Regions from separate parts of the Mediterraneibacter butyricigenes genome, predicted to be linked through region 3. Evidence: predicted binding sites of a transcription regulator. Region 3 holds the regulator's gene; each other region holds the start of a gene.
What was found. The regulator HrcA, encoded in region 3, represses chaperone genes, less so after heat shock. The targets are predictions, from matches to a motif close to TGTTAGCACTCNNNNNNNNNGAGTGCTAACA.
Positions count from the first base shown of each region.

Region 1: the regulator HrcA is predicted to act here: its motif matches at 1,089-1,119, upstream of KGMB01110_RS13950 (co-chaperone GroES).
Region 2: the regulator HrcA is predicted to act here: its motif matches at 1,779-1,809, upstream of clpB (ATP-dependent chaperone ClpB).
Region 4: the regulator HrcA is predicted to act here: its motif matches at 2,404-2,434, upstream of KGMB01110_RS03800 (Hsp20/alpha crystallin family protein).

Region 1 covers NZ_BHGK01000001.1:2,847,263-2,851,250, forward strand. Annotated here, with positions in the region: gene codY (GTP-sensing pleiotropic transcriptional regulator CodY) at 1-650, shown strand, start outside; gene KGMB01110_RS13945 (hypothetical protein) at 669-980, shown strand; gene KGMB01110_RS13950 (co-chaperone GroES) at 1,144-1,428, shown strand; gene groL (chaperonin GroEL) at 1,463-3,085, shown strand; gene guaB (IMP dehydrogenase) at 3,312-3,988, shown strand, end outside.
Region 2 covers NZ_BHGK01000001.1:793,179-797,166, forward strand. Annotated here, with positions in the region: gene clpB (ATP-dependent chaperone ClpB) at 1-1,716, opposite strand, end outside; gene KGMB01110_RS03770 (nitroreductase family protein) at 1,999-2,496, shown strand; gene KGMB01110_RS03775 (ABC transporter ATP-binding protein) at 2,481-3,988, opposite strand, start outside.
Region 3 covers NZ_BHGK01000001.1:2,714,684-2,718,671, forward strand. Annotated here, with positions in the region: gene lepA (translation elongation factor 4) at 1-582, shown strand, start outside; gene hemW (radical SAM family heme chaperone HemW) at 717-1,907, shown strand; gene hrcA (heat-inducible transcriptional repressor HrcA) at 2,144-3,190, shown strand; gene grpE (nucleotide exchange factor GrpE) at 3,240-3,872, shown strand; gene dnaK (molecular chaperone DnaK) at 3,959-3,988, shown strand, end outside.
Region 4 covers NZ_BHGK01000001.1:800,676-804,663, reverse strand. Annotated here, with positions in the region: gene KGMB01110_RS03810 (alanine/glycine:cation symporter family protein) at 1-252, opposite strand, end outside; glycine riboswitch at 255-397, opposite strand; gene KGMB01110_RS03805 (DnaJ C-terminal domain-containing protein) at 553-1,605, opposite strand; gene KGMB01110_RS03800 (Hsp20/alpha crystallin family protein) at 1,919-2,350, opposite strand; gene KGMB01110_RS03795 (diaminopimelate dehydrogenase) at 2,555-3,541, opposite strand; gene KGMB01110_RS03790 (dicarboxylate/amino acid:cation symporter) at 3,856-3,988, shown strand, end outside.

The sequences.
Region 1 (3,988 bases), 130 kb from region 3:
TGGTCAGCAAAAAGGGAAAAGTGCTTGGAACGAGTAAAAGTAAATCAGTGGATACGATCGGGGAGTTGTTGGAAGAACAGGTGGGAAGCCATATTGATGAGATGTTGAATGAAAGACTGCTCAGTATCCTGTCCACGAAAGAAAATGTAAATCTGGAGACTCTGGGATTTTCCAGAGATGCGGTACAGGGCTATCAGGCAATCATCACGCCGATCAACATTGCCGGAGAAAGACTGGGAACTCTCGTGATCTATAAGCAGGGAGATATGTACGAGATTGATGATATTATCCTCAGTGAATACGGAACGGCAGTGGTAGGCCTGGAAATGCTTCGCTCTGTGAATGAAGAAAATGCAGAAGAGACACGGAAAGAACATATTGTTCAGTCTGCAATCAGCACACTTTCTTTCTCGGAGTTGGAGGCAATTATCCACATCTTTGATGAACTGGATGGAACGGAAGGAATTCTGGTGGCAAGTAAGATTGCTGACCGTGTAGGAATTACGAGATCTGTAATCGTCAATGCGCTGCGTAAATTTGAAAGTGCCGGTGTGATTGAATCCAGATCTTCCGGAATGAAGGGAACTTACATTAAAGTTATTAATGATTATGTCTTTACGGAACTTGACCGGATCAAAAAGGAACGCTGATAAAGGAGATTGACACAAATGTATGAAGGTTGTCCCGTAGATCTTAAGATGGAAAAAGTGGTTTCCATCGATGCAGTGTTTGATGAGGAAGTACACTGTGCAAAAGTCTATAAATATGATATGGAAGAAGATTTTATCAGACTGTTGCTGGAAGGAGAGAATCTTTCCGTGATCTCTCTTGATGCAAAGTATGAATGTGTAATCGGTACGAAGACAGAACTTCTTTCCTGTTCCGGAACGGTAAAAGAACGGTTCCAGTGCGAGGCAGGAGATATGTTGATCTTTAAGATTGAAAATGGATTTTATACCGTTTCTTCCGATGGAAAATAAATCGTTTTGAATGAAAAAAGCCTATCCGACAGCAAAAGATAAAAGTCGGATAGGTTTTTTAGTTATAGTGTTGACAAAAGCAATAGAAAGTGCTATTTTATATTACAGAGTTAGCACTCAGAATAAGTGAGTGCTAGTAAACGGAAAGCAAGGAGGAATAAATATGAAGTTAGTACCATTAGGTGATAAGATCGTTTTAAAACAGTGTGAAGCAGAGGAGACTACAAAGTCCGGTATCGTTTTACCGGGTCAGGCTCAGGAGAAACCGCAGCAGGCAGAGGTCATTGCCGTTGGTCCTGGCGGAATGGTAGATGGAAAAGAAGTGACCATGCTTGTCAGTGAAGGCGATAAGGTAATCTATTCCAAATATGCAGGAACTACCGTAGAACTGGATGGCGAAGAATATATTATTGTAAGACAGAATGATGTCCTTGCAATTGTAAAATAATTAAAAAGACAGAAAAGATTAGGAGTGATCAGACATGGCTAAAGAAATTAAATACGGAGCTGACGCAAGAGCAGCATTGGAACAGGGTGTCAACAAACTGGCAGATACAGTAAGAGTAACGCTTGGACCAAAAGGAAGAAACGTAGTCCTTGACAAATCTTTCGGCGCACCGCTTATCACAAATGACGGTGTAACAATCGCAAAAGAGATCGAACTGGAAGACGGATTCGAGAATATGGGAGCACAGTTGATCAGAGAAGTTGCTTCCAAGACAAATGATGTAGCCGGTGACGGAACGACAACCGCTACGGTACTTGCACAGGCAATGGTAAATGCAGGTATGAAGAACCTGGCAGCCGGAGCAAATCCGATCGTACTGAGAAAAGGTATGAAGAAAGCAACAGACTGCGCAGTAGAAGCAATCAAAGAGATGAGCAGCAAGGTTACAGGAAAAGATCAGATCGCCAAAGTTGCAGCCGTATCTTCCGGTGATGCAGAAGTCGGACAGATGGTAGCAGATGCGATGGAAAAGGTTTCCAATGACGGAGTTATCACAATCGAAGAATCCAAGACCATGCAGACAGAGCTGGATCTGGTAGAAGGTATGCAGTTTGACCGTGGATACATTTCCGCATATATGGCAACAGATATGGATAAGATGGAAGCAGTTCTGGAAGATCCGTATATTCTGATTACAGACAAGAAGATTTCTAATATTCAGGAAATCCTTCCACTGTTAGAGCAGATCGTTCAGTCCGGTGCTAAACTTCTGATCATCGCAGAAGATATCGAAGGAGAGGCTCTGACTACACTGATTGTCAACAAACTGCGTGGAACTTTCAATGTAGTAGCTGTAAAAGCTCCTGGATATGGCGACAGAAGAAAAGAGATGCTGAGAGATATCGCAATCCTGACAGGTGGAGAAGTAATCTCTGAGGAAGTTGGACTGGATCTGAAAGATACAACAATGGCTCAGCTTGGACGTGCAAAATCTGTAAAAGTTCAGAAAGAAACGACTGTTATCGTAGACGGTATGGGAGATAAGAAAGCAATCGAAGACCGTGTCGCACAGATCAAGACTCAGATGGAAGAGACAACATCTGAATTTGACCGTGAAAAACTGCAGGAGAGACTGGCTAAACTGGCTGGTGGAGTTGCCGTTATCCGTGTAGGTGCTGCAACAGAGACGGAGATGAAAGAAGCAAAACTTCGTATGGAAGATGCTCTGAATGCTACAAGAGCAGCAGTAGAAGAAGGAATCATCGCAGGTGGCGGTTCTGCTTATATCCACGCTTCCAAGAAGGTTGCTGAGCTTGCAGATACTCTGGAAGGAGACGAGAAGACAGGTGCACAGATCATTCTGAAAGCTCTGGAAGCTCCGTTGTTCCACATTTCTGCCAATGCAGGTCTGGAAGGCTCTGTTATCATCAGCAAAGTAAGAGAGTCTGAGCCGGGAATCGGATTTGACGCTTACAATGAAACGTTTGTCGATATGGTTGCAGAAGGAATTCTGGATCCGGCCAAGGTTACAAGAAGCGCTCTGCAGAATGCAACAAGTGTGGCATCTACTCTGCTTACAACAGAATCTGTTGTATCAAACATTAAAGAAGATACTCCGGCAATGCCAGCAGGCGGAGCTGGAATGGGCATGATGTAATCAGTTGTTATAACTGAAAATAAGCCATTCTTATAAAAGATAAATCGCTCTATACTTTCTGAAAATGAAAGGGTAGAGCGATTTTTTCTGTTTATTAAGAAAATCGAAGAAACTATGACATATTTGTCGAACTTTCTTGACACGAGGCTTGAAGTTTTGTAGTATTACAGTTAAAATATTATTTAGACAAACAAGACAGCTAGGAGAAAGAGAGGTTAAGAAGAGCATGGGAACAATTATCGGCGAGGGAATTACCTTTGATGATGTGCTTTTGGTGCCGGGATATTCCGAAGTGATACCGAATCAGGTTGATTTATCTACAAATCTGACGAGTAAAATCCGGCTTAATATACCGATGATGAGTGCAGGAATGGATACCGTAACAGAACACAGAATGGCAATTGCGATGGCCAGACAGGGTGGAATCGGTATTATTCATAAAAATATGAGTATTGAAGAGCAGGCACAGGAGGTAGACCGCGTAAAACGTTCAGAAAACGGAGTTATTACGGACCCATTCTTCCTTTCTCCGGAACATACGCTGGCAGATGCCAATGATCTGATGGCAAAATATCGAATTTCAGGTGTGCCGATCACAGAAAACGGCAAACTGGTAGGAATCATTACAAACCGTGACCTGAAATTTGAAGAAGATTTCAGCAAGAAGATCAAGGAATCTATGACATCCGAAGGTCTGATTACCGCAAAAGAAGGAATCACTCTGGAAGATGCAAAGAGAATCCTTGCGAAGGCAAGAAAAGAAAAACTGCCGATCGTAGATGACGACTTTAATTTAAAAGGTCTGATCACGATCAAAGATATTGAAAAACAGATTAAATATCCGCTTTCTGCAAAAGATTCTCAGGGAAGACTGATCTGTGGAGCAGGAATCGGTATTACAGC
Region 2 (3,988 bases), 1.9 Mb from region 3:
TCCGATCACACGTTTATGGAGTTCTTCTCCCAAATGAAGGGTCTTGCTTCTCTCACTTTCATTTAATTTTGCAACCGGGATTCCGGTCCATCTGGAAATAATCCTTGCGATCTCATCTTCCGAAACCGCCTCATGAACCAGAGACAGATCTTTGTCTTTGATCCGGTCTTCTTCCTCTTCCAGCATCTTCTTCAACTGCGGAAGACGTCCGTACTGTAATTCTCCGGCACGATCCAGATCATACTGCTGCTGAGCTTTCTGGATCTCGCGGTTGGTCTGCTCGATCTCTTCCCGGATCTTCTGGACTCTCTCCACGGAATTCTTCTCATTATCCCACTGGGCTTTCTGTCCGGCAAATTCTTCCCGGAGTTCTGCCAGCTCTGCCTGCAGATCCGCCAGTCTTTCCTGACTCAGACGGTCTTCCTCTTTCTTCAGGGCCGATTCTTCGATCTCCAACTGCATAATCTTACGTCTCAGCTCATCCATCTCTGCCGGCATAGAGTCCAACTCTGTCTTAATCAACGCACAGGCTTCATCCACCAAGTCAATGGCCTTATCCGGAAGGAAACGATCCGAAATATAACGATTGGACAGTGTTGCGGCTGCTACCAGTGCACCGTCTGTAATCTTCACTCCATGGAAGACTTCATAACGCTCTTTCAGACCACGAAGGATGGAAATCGTATCCTCCACTGTCGGCTCATCTACCATAACCGGTTGGAATCGACGTTCCAGCGCAGCGTCTTTTTCAATATATTGTCTATATTCATCCAATGTCGTTGCACCGATACAGTGTAATTCACCACGGGCCAACATTGGCTTTAACATGTTGCCGGCATCCATTGCGCCATCGGTTTTTCCGGCTCCCACAATGGTGTGCAACTCATCAATAAACAGCAAAATCTTGCCATCACTGTTCTTCACATCTTCCAGAACAGCTTTCAGACGTTCCTCAAATTCACCACGATACTTTGCTCCTGCTACCAGTGCTCCCATATCCAGAGAAAAGATGGTCTTGTCTTTCAAGCCTTCCGGTACGTCTCCATTGACAATTCGCTGTGCCAGACCTTCTACGACCGCCGTCTTACCGACACCAGGTTCACCAATCAGCACCGGATTGTTCTTGGTCTTTCTGGAAAGGATTCGGATCACATTCCGGATCTCCGAATCACGACCGATCACCGGGTCCAGCTTCTGCTCTCTTGCACGCTCCACCAGATCCTGACCGTATTTATTTAAAGTATCGTAAGTGGCCTCCGGATTGTCACTGGTCACACGCTGATTGCCTCTGACCGTTGACAGGGCCTGCAAAAAGCTGTTCCGGTCGATACCCGCTTCCCGGAAGAGCTGCTTCATCTCTTTGCTTGCATATTTCAGCATGGAAAGGAAGAGATGCTCTACGGAGACATATTCATCTCCCATCTGCTTTGCTTCATCTTCAGCATGGATCAGAACCTGATTCAGATCCTGTCCCATATAAACCTGTCCGCCCTGAACTTTCGTCCGGGCTTCGATGGCCTGTTCTACCCGGTCGGTAAACTCCTGTACGGAAATTCCCATCTTCTCCAGAAGTTTTCCGATCAGACTGTCATCCTGTTTTAACAGTGCATACAAAAAATGTTCCTGTGCGATTTCCTGATTGCCATATTCATAGGCATATTTCTCACAATCCTGAATTGCCTGGATTGATTTCTGCGTAAACTTACTTATATTCATAAAACAAACCTCCTTTTAAAGGTTTCCCTTTTTCTTTGTTCTACAGAGAGTATAACACAAGTTGTTAGCACTGTAAAGAGGAGAGTGCTAATTTTTGTAATTTTATGCTCTTTTGTTTCTGCCAGCCTCGTTTTTATTTGCGATTGACTGGCAAATCATTTCCGATTACACTGTAAATATAAAATTCATTGCAGCATTTCATGCTGCAATGTGCGTAGCAATCCCAATTATAATCATGTCAAGATCAACATATCCAAGTCAAAACATCAGGAGGTACTTCGCATGGATGCAATTTTTCACAGAACCAGCGTCAGAAAATTTTTAGACAAACCGGTAGAAAAAGAAAAAATCGAAAAAATCCTTCGCGCTGCCATGGCGGCACCATCTGCCAAGAATCAGCAGCCCTGGGAATTTTATGTCGTAACTGATAAGGAGAAATTAGTAGAGCTTTCAAAGGTAAGCCCGTATTCCATGAGTGCGAAAAATGGTCCGCTCGCCTTCGTTCCCTGCTATCGGACACAATGCCCCGCTCCGGCTTACACCCACATTGATCTGAGTGCTTCCGTTGAAAATATTCTTTTGGAGGCAGACGCCCTGGAACTGGGAGCTGTCTGGCTGGGTGTTTGCCCGGAAGAAGATCGGATCGCAACGGTTCGGAAAATTCTGGATATCCCGGATACTCTGGTTCCATTTGCCATTATTCCCTGCGGATATCCACAGAAAATCCGCCCGCAGCAGGATCGATTCGAGGAAGAACGAATGCATTACGTCATTTCATAATAATGCGCATAGATCCCGCCTTGTTTCAGTAACTGTTCATGGGTTCCCCGTTCGGTAATTCCATTTTCAGAAACTACCAGGATTTCGTCGGCATTTCGAATTGTAGACAACCTGTGGGCAATGGTAATTGTGGTACGGTCTTTTGCCAATTCTTCCAGGCTTTGTTGGATAAAGCGTTCACTCTCATTATCCAGAGCACTGGTCGCTTCATCCAGGATCAGAATCGCCGGATTCTTTAAGAAGACTCTGGCGATGGAGATCCTTTGTTTCTGTCCGCCTGAAAGTCTGGTGCCCCGCTCCCCAACAAAGGTATCATATCCCTCCGGAAGGTTCATGATAAAATCATGAATATTGGCTTTTTTTGCTGCTTCCATGATTTCTTCCAGACTTGCATCCGGTTTTCCATAAGCAATATTTTCTCGAATGCTTCCACAGAACAGATATACATCCTGCTGAACCAGCCCGATCTGACTCCGAAGACTTTCCAATGTGATCTTGCGCACATCTCTTCCGTCTACAGTAATCTTTCCCCCTGTCACATCATAAAATCTTGGCAACAGAGAACAAATCGTCGTTTTTCCACTTCCAGAAGGTCCTACCAAAGCAATGGATCTGCCTGCCGGGATTTCAAAGGAAACATCGGAAAGCACCAAGGTTTCATCATCACTGTAATGAAAAGATACCTTTTCATAACATACATGTCCTTTGATTGTTTCTATCGGCTTTGCATCTGGCGCATCCACAATCTCCGGTTCCGTCTCCACCACATCCAAAAACCTACGGAAACCAGACAGTCCTTTCTGCATCATTTCTGTCAGCTCTACCAGGATCTGAATGGGACTGATAAAGATTCCTATATAAAGGGCATACATCGCAAGATCTGCCGGTTCCATCTGTCTGTGTGCAATCAGCCAACCGCCAAACACCAGCGTCATCAGATACATCATTCCTTGAAAGAACAAGTTTCCACTCATAAAATTTCCCATACAGTGATAGTTAGCGTTTTTGGAAACCAAAAAAGCCCGGTTACTCTTTTCAAATTTTTCCCGTTCTATCTCTTCATTGGCAAAAGACTGCACCACCCGTATTCCGGATAATGTATCCTGCAAACTTGAATTCATATCTCCGATTTTTCGCCGGTTATCCATAAAGGTTGCCTGCATTTTCCGGTTCTGACCATAAGAAAATATCAACATCACTATCACCAGCCCCAGAAGCGGAATTGCCAGTTTCCAGTTGATCAGAAACAAGAATACAAAAGAACCTGCAATTTTGATTAAGGAAATAAATAGGTTTTCCGGTCCGTGATGCGCAAATTCTGAAATATCAAACAAATCTGAAACCAATTTGCTCATCATCTGTCCGGAATTGTTCTGATCATAATAAGAAAAGGATAATTTCTCATAATGATCAAACAACTGCTGCCGCATATCCCGTTCCATTCTCGCTCCCATCATATGCCCCTGGTAGCTCACATAATATTTACAACCGG
Region 3 (3,988 bases):
GCAGAGATCATGGTGACTTCGGAGTATATCGGAGCGATCATGGATCTTTGTCAGGAACGACGCGGGGAGTATCAAGGAATGGAATATATTGAAGAGACCAGAGCGGTGCTTCGTTATCACCTTCCGCTGAATGAGATTATTTACGATTTCTTTGACGCACTGAAATCCCGCTCCAGAGGTTATGCGTCCTTTGATTATGAGATGCTTGGCTATCAGCAGTCTGATCTGGTGAAGCTGGATATCCTTATTAATAAAGAAGAAGTAGATGCGCTGTCCTTCATTGTCTTCCGGGATACGGCGTATGAGCGTGGAAGAAAAATGTGTGAGAAATTAAAGGCAGAGATTCCGAGACAGATGTTTGAGATCCCGATCCAGGCAGCCATCGGAAGCAAGATCATTGCAAGAGAAACCGTAAAAGCCATGCGGAAAGATGTGCTGGCAAAATGTTATGGTGGAGATATTTCCAGAAAGAGAAAACTTCTGGAAAAACAGAAAGAGGGAAAGAAACGAATGCGTCAGGTGGGAAATGTAGAAATCCCGCAGAAGGCATTTATGAGTGTATTGAAGTTAGACGAGAACTAACAGAAATATAAGAGTGGAAAGCTCAGAGAGAAAAAGCACAGAGTGACCGATAAAGAGAAGCGCGAAAAGAATGATTTAGAAAAAAGCGAAGAAGAAAAGTAAAAAGCAAAAAGAGTAAGAAGGGATGTGTGGAAATGGAGAATCTGGAATTGTATCTGCACATTCCTTTTTGTGTGCGGAAATGTGCGTATTGTGATTTTCTGTCTCATACACCGGAAAAAGGTGAGATAGAAGCTTATGTGAAAGCATTGAAAGAAGAAATTGCTTCTTATAAAAATATATTTGATTCCTGCCAGGTGTCCACGATCTTTTTCGGGGGCGGAACTCCATCGTTGCTGACAGCGGAACAGATGAAAGAGATACTGGATGGGATATGGACACATTTCAGACTGGAAGATACCGCAGAGATTACCATGGAGCTAAATCCGGGAACGGCAACGAGAGAACACCTGATTGGTTATCGCAGTGCGGGAGTGAACCGCTTGAGCATCGGATTGCAGTCCGTCCATGACAAGGAGTTGAAGATGTTGGGACGGATCCATGATTATCAGACGTTTCTGAATACTTATCAGGGGGCAAGAGAAGCTGGATTTGAAAATATCAATGTAGATCTGATTTCGGCAATTCCCGGGCAAAGTGTAGAGAGTTGGGAAGAAAGTCTGCGGACAGTTGTCGGTCTGAATCCGGAACATCTGTCGGCATACAGCCTGATTATCGAAGAAGGAACTCCGTTTTATGAGATCTATGGGGAGAAAAATCAGGAGACTGAGCAAATTCATGGGGAAAAGCAGAGGGAAGAAAAAGAAAAGTTGCCATCAGAAGAGGAAGAACGTCTGATGTATGAACGAACCCGGGAACTCCTGGCGGAATATGGCTATCAGCAGTATGAGATCTCCAATTATGCGAAGCCGGGATATGAATGCCGTCATAATCTGGGATACTGGGAAAGAGTTCCATACCTCGGACTGGGTGTGGGAGCCTCTTCCCTGATTCGGTACCGGGAAAAGGAATACAGATATCATCATGTGACGGAAGTGGATGAATATATAAAGTTTGCAGGAACCCCCGAAAAACTGGTCCGGGAACCGGAAGAAGTGGTTAGAAGGGCGCAGATCGAAGAATTTATGTTTCTGGGCTTGAGAAAATGTCAGGGAATTGGGAAGTCGGAGTTTCGAAAACGGTTTGGAGTACCGATCGAAGAGATTTACGGAGACATTTTACAGAAGCAGGAAAGGCTGGGGCTGATCCGGATCGGAGCAGACCAGATTTCGCTGACAGAGCGTGGAATGGATCTGAGTAATTATGTGTTTGCACAGTATCTGTGATAGAAAGAGGAAGCAGTCAGTTTGCACAGGCAGACTGGCTGTTTGCTGTATGATCGACTATTTCATGAGGTAAAAGGCTGTGTTCACGGATCTTTCACGAATTTTCATGAAAAATCCGGAAACATTGTTGACAAATGGAATGGAGAGTGCTATCTTAATAAACGTAGATATTAGCACTCTATAAATTTGAGTGCTAATAACACAAAAAGATTCAGGGAAGATTTCAGGAGGTGTTCATGATAAGAGAAGAAGGCTTAAATGAACGAAAACTGGTTATTTTAAAAGCAATCATCCAGAACTATCTGGAGACAGGAGAACCGGTAGGCTCCAGAACCCTTTCCAAATATACAGATCTGAATGTCAGCGCAGCAACGATCCGAAATGAGATGTCGGATCTGGAAGAGATGGGTTACATTATTCAGCCCCATACTTCCGCAGGAAGAGTTCCTTCCGATAAGGGCTATCGACTTTATGTAGATATGCTGATGGAGGAAAAAGAACAGGAACTCACCGATATGCGAGAGGAACTTCTGCAGAAGTCCGAAAAGACAGATCAGATCCTGAAACAGGCCGCGAAAGTATTGGCCAACAGTACCAATTATGCGACCATGATTTCGTCTCCGATCAACAATCGGAACACATTAAAGTTCATCCAGCTCTCTCAGGTAGATGAGACGCAGTTGGTGGCAGTCATCGTGATGGGCGGCAATGTGATCAAGAACAAGATCATTGATGTGGAAGAAGAACTGGGAAATGAAACACTTCTGAAGCTGAATATGCTGCTGAACACCAGTCTCAACGGAATGTCGATCGATCAGATCAATCTGGGTCTGATTGCTGCATTAAAGGAACAGGCCGGAATCCACCGCAAGGTGATCAGCGATGTGCTGGATGCAGTAGCAGAGATCATTCACATTGAAGATGATATGGAGATTTACACCAGCGGTGCAACCAACATTTTCAAGTATCCGGAGCTCAGTGATTCCAAGAGCGCACAGGAGATTCTGGGAGCGTTCGAGGAAAAGCAGCAGCTGGCAGAACTGGTGACTCAGACCTTATCCAGTGAGGAGAACACAGGAATCCAGGTATATATAGGAGAAGAAGCTCCGGTAAAGACCATGAAGGACTGCAGTGTGGTAACAGCCACTTACGAACTGGGAGACGGAATGAAAGGAACCATCGGAATCATCGGTCCGAAGCGTATGGATTATGAACATGTAATGAAGACGCTGAAAAAGCTTCAGACGGAGTTGGATTCCATGTATGGAAAGAATGATGAATGAGAAGAATGGAAGGTGAGAAACCGTGAGTGAACATAAAAGTCAGGAAGAGATGGTAAAGGATGCGGTAGAGGAGGCAAAAGCCAAAGTCGCAGAGGAACAGACTGAAGAAGTGCAGACGGAAGAGAATCCGGAAACAGTAACTGAGGAAGAAGCTGAGACAGCATCTCAGGAAGAAACAGGCGGAGAAGCAAAGGAGCCGGCAAAAGAAGGTTCCAAAAAGTTTTTCGGCAAGAAGAATAAGAAAGATAAAAAGGACGAGAAGATTGAAGAACTGACAGATCGTCTGACCAGACAGATGGCAGAGTTTGATAACTTCCGGAAACGTTCCGAAAAAGAAAAATCTCAGATGTATGAGATCGGAGCAAAAGATGTGATCGAGAAGATCCTTCCGGTGGTTGATAATTTTGAACGAGGGCTTCAGGGACTGACAGAAGAAGAAAAGGCTGATCCGTTCGTAGAAGGAGTCGATAAGATTTATAAACAGTTGATGACCACGTTAGAAGGAATCGGAGTAAAGCCGATCGAAGCAGTTGGTCAGGAATTCGATCCGGATTTCCATAATGCAGTAATGCATGTGGAGGATGAAGCGTTTGGTGAAAATACCATCGCAGAAGAATTCCAGAAAGGTTACACGTACCGCGACAGTGTGGTTCGCCACAGTATGGTAAAAGTCGCAAACTAATACGGTGTTTCATCCGGGCAATCCCGGAGTTCAAACATAAACATAAATAAGCAATTAAGTGAATGAAAATAAAGGAGGAATTTGTTATGGGTAAAATCATAGGAATTGACTTGGGA
Region 4 (3,988 bases), 1.9 Mb from region 3:
AACACCTACGATATTTCCGGTACCGATGGTTGCAGAAAGAGCCGTACATAATGCACCAAAACTGGTGACTTCTCCTTCGCCGCCTTCTTCATTTTTAATCATGAATTTTAAAGCTTTGCCCAGATGTCTTACTTGCAAAAGCCCTAACCGAGTGGTTAGCAGAAATCCTGTGATCAGGACCAGAATGATCAATGGGAGCCCCCAGACTACTCCATCGAACCATGTGATAAAATTGTTGATTTGTGTAAACATACTTTCATTCCTCCATCCTTTTGCCTGAGAGATTAACAGTAATGGAATAAAAACAGGCTCCATTGCTGCGTACACCTTCGGCGCTCTTTCCCTTTTAGATTATGATTATAGTTGATTTGGGAAGAGACTCTCCTGAGTTAACAAGCAAATATCCCGGCGAAAATGCCGGGACACATACTCGCTCTCTGTTTTATACACAAATCCAGAGTATCATAAGAAAATAAATTTATCAATAGGTTTTGTATATTTTGTTGCTTTATTACATTAAATTAAGAAAAATTAAACGGTTTTCCGCAAAAATTAGGATGCTTTACTGCTTTGATAACGGGAATTTTTGTTGCAGCAGGCCTCAAACTCTTTCAGTTTTTTCTGTGCTTCCGGCGAAAGATTCTTCGGAACATCGATCTGGATTGTTACATACAGATCTCCGTGAACCGATGGATTTTGCATGGAAACAATACCCTTTCCCTTCAGCCGGATCTTAGAACCGGACTGGGTTCCGGGCCGGACTTTACAGAGTACCTGCCCATCCAGGGTGGAAACCAAAGCCTCTCCGCCTAAAGCAGCGGTGGTAAAAGGCACCCGTTTTGTCGTGTAAATATCCAATCCTTTTCGAGTGAAAGCAGTACTGTTCTGAATGTGAACTTTCAGGAACAGATCTCCGGCTGGACCGCCGCCGATTCCGGGATGTCCTTTTCCTTTCAGACGGACACTCTTTCCATCATCAATACCGGCAGGGATGTGAACCTGCAGACTTTGCGTCTGTCCGGTAGAAGGATTGGTCAGATGAATCACTTTGTCACAACCGAAAGCGGCATCGTGGAAGGAAACATCGATCTCTGTATGAAGATCTTCTCCCTTTTGTTTATAATTCTGACCGGAAAATCCGTTCCCAAATCCATTGCCGAATCCGCTACGAGCTCCTGCGGAGGAACCGGAATGTGTATGATGGAAAATATCTCCAAACATGTCTCCGAAGATATCATTCATATCGCCGCCTTCAAAATGGAATTCCTGATAAGTTCCATCGGGGCTTCGGTAGGCATAAGAATTCCGACTTCCACCGGCTCCGGTATAGTTGCCGGAAGTTCCATAGGCACCACCATTTGCAAAAGGACCGTTTGGATCCAGTCCTGCATGGCCAAACTGGTCATATAATTTCTTCTTTTCTTTATCACTCAGTACGTTGTACGCTTCTGTCACTTCTTTAAATCGTTTCTCGGCTTCTTTATCATTGGGGTTAGAGTCCGGATGATATTTTTTGGCCAGCTTTCGATATGCTTTTTTAATAGAAGCATCGGTGGCTTTTTTATCCAGACCCAATATTTCGTAATAATCACGTTTGGCACTCATAACTTTCACCTCCTGAGTATTTGCATGTTATTGTATCGATGTTACCGATTGTATGCTGTCTGTTGCGATGGTGCTGTATCGGTGTTATCGATTGTATGCTGTCTGTTGCGTTGTTGTATCAGTTCTATATTGTGGAAAAGGACAGACACTGTATCTTACAGTGCCTGCCCCTTTCGTTGCCTGACTGGTATGTCAAATGTAGGAATCATATTCAATTTCTGAAAAAATTTCTGAAAAACCAGCTTTTATCATGAGAGGAAGGCTGGGCCCTGTAAGCATCAACCCTCGATGGAAATGAATTTTTTCGTATCTTCTACGGGCTGTGCTTCTTTCTTCGGAACAAAAGTTTTAAAACGCCGTGCTTAAATTCGGCTTTAATATCTTCTTCAGAAATATCTTCGCCGACATAGTAGCTTCTCTGGCAGGATCCTGCAAAACGTTCTCTTCTGAGATAACGTTCGGAAGCTTTATCAGAGGATTCCTGATCCATTCCCTTTGCGGCGCTGATAACCAGATATCCGTTGGTCAGTTCGGCGCTGACCTGATCTTTATGGAATCCCGGAAGATCGATGATGAGTTCGTAACCGTCTTTCTTCTCTTTGATATCGGTCTTCATCAGATCATGTACGTGATGGCCGTACAGTTTCTTCTCAGCTTTGCGGGCTGCTTTGTCATCATAAAATGGAAAATCAAAAAAGTCATCAAATAAACTATCGTGAAAATACTTGGTCTTAACATATGTCATATCTCCTTTCGAAAGATCTGTTATCTTTGTTCTAGGTGTAATATAACATATAATATTAGCACTGTAAAGAGGAGAGTGCTAAAAAGTTGTGAACATTCTGTGAACCGTAACCAAAAACAGAAGCTCCTGAAATCAGGAAGCTTCTGCTACCGGCAATCGTTCACGATTATTTTTTAAACAGGGGAGTGCCCGGATCAGATGATATTACAGCAGATGAGATCTCAATTCTTCCGGTGTCATCTGTGACAGCATTGCCGGTGCAATGTCAAAGACGCTGCGAGCTCCGGATTCTCCGTTTTTGGAGAGTCTGTAAGCGGCACGTGCGTAAGCAACCAGAACACTTCCGGTGAATTCCGGATTGGAATCCAGTTTCAGAGAATATTCGATCACGTGTTTATTGCCTTCGCATCCGGTCTCTCCGGTACGGATTACAAAACCGCCGTGAGGCATTTTGCTGTGGTTTGCCTTTAACTCTTCTTCGGAGATAAAGTTTACGGTTGTATCGTATTCATCAAAGTAGTTCGGCATGTTCTTGATGGCCTGTTCGATGGCTGCTTTATCGGCACCTTCTTCTGCCACAACATAACAGTCTCTCAAATGTTTCTGGCGTGTGGTGAGTTCCGGTTCACTTCCGCTGCGTACCTGGTCAACGGCTGCTTCGATCGGAACGGTGTACTGGATCGCATTTTTTACACCCTCGATCCGACGGATCGCATCGGAATGGCCCTGGCTGACACCTTTTCCCCAGAAAGTGTAAGTACTTCCCTGTACCAGAATGGATTCTGCATACAGACGGTTCAAAGAGAACATTCCAGGATCCCAGCCTACGGAAATGATGCCGATGTTTCCGCCTTCTTTGGCTGCTTTGTCTACGTTTGCAAAATATTCCGGAATTTTTGCATGGGTATCAAAGCTGTCGATGGTGTTAAAAGAAGCGGCAACCTTTGGTCCGATGACCGGAAGATCTGTGGCAGAACCGCCGCAGAGGATCATAACATCGATCTGATCTTTCATCGCTTCCATATCATCAAAAGGTTTCACTTCTGCAGTCTCTGTCTGGATTGCAACTGTCTCTGGAGCACGTCTTGTAAAGACTGCCTTTAATTCCATATCATCATTTCGTTTGATGGCCTGTTCTACACCCCGGCCGATATTTCCATATCCTACAATTCCGATTTTTATTTTTTCCATTATGAAAACCTCCTCAATATTCTGGTCAAAATTATAGCACATATCTTACCGGGGAAAACATTTTTTTCGTTTATCGGAGTAATATTTCGAAAAACAGTCCTGTTTTCCTATAGAAACGGTCGGAAAACGGTTGGATTTATCCGGAAAGAATTGACGAATGGAAGTGTGTGGATATATACTAAAAATTAAATTTGCATAGCCCGGATGTGAGAGAAATGATACCAATGATGGAACGAATCTCTCATCGGGGACAGTCTTCGGCGGGATTGTAGCGATGCACAGAAGTTATGCAGAAAAAGGTAAGGAGAGCACAAATGAAACAATTTTATCAATGGTATCGAAAACATATTACGGGAGCAATTTTTACGGGATTGATCCTTGGAATTCTGGTCGGCCTGTTTCTGGCAAATAAATCGGAGTTTGTTCTGACGGCAACCGGTCTGGTGG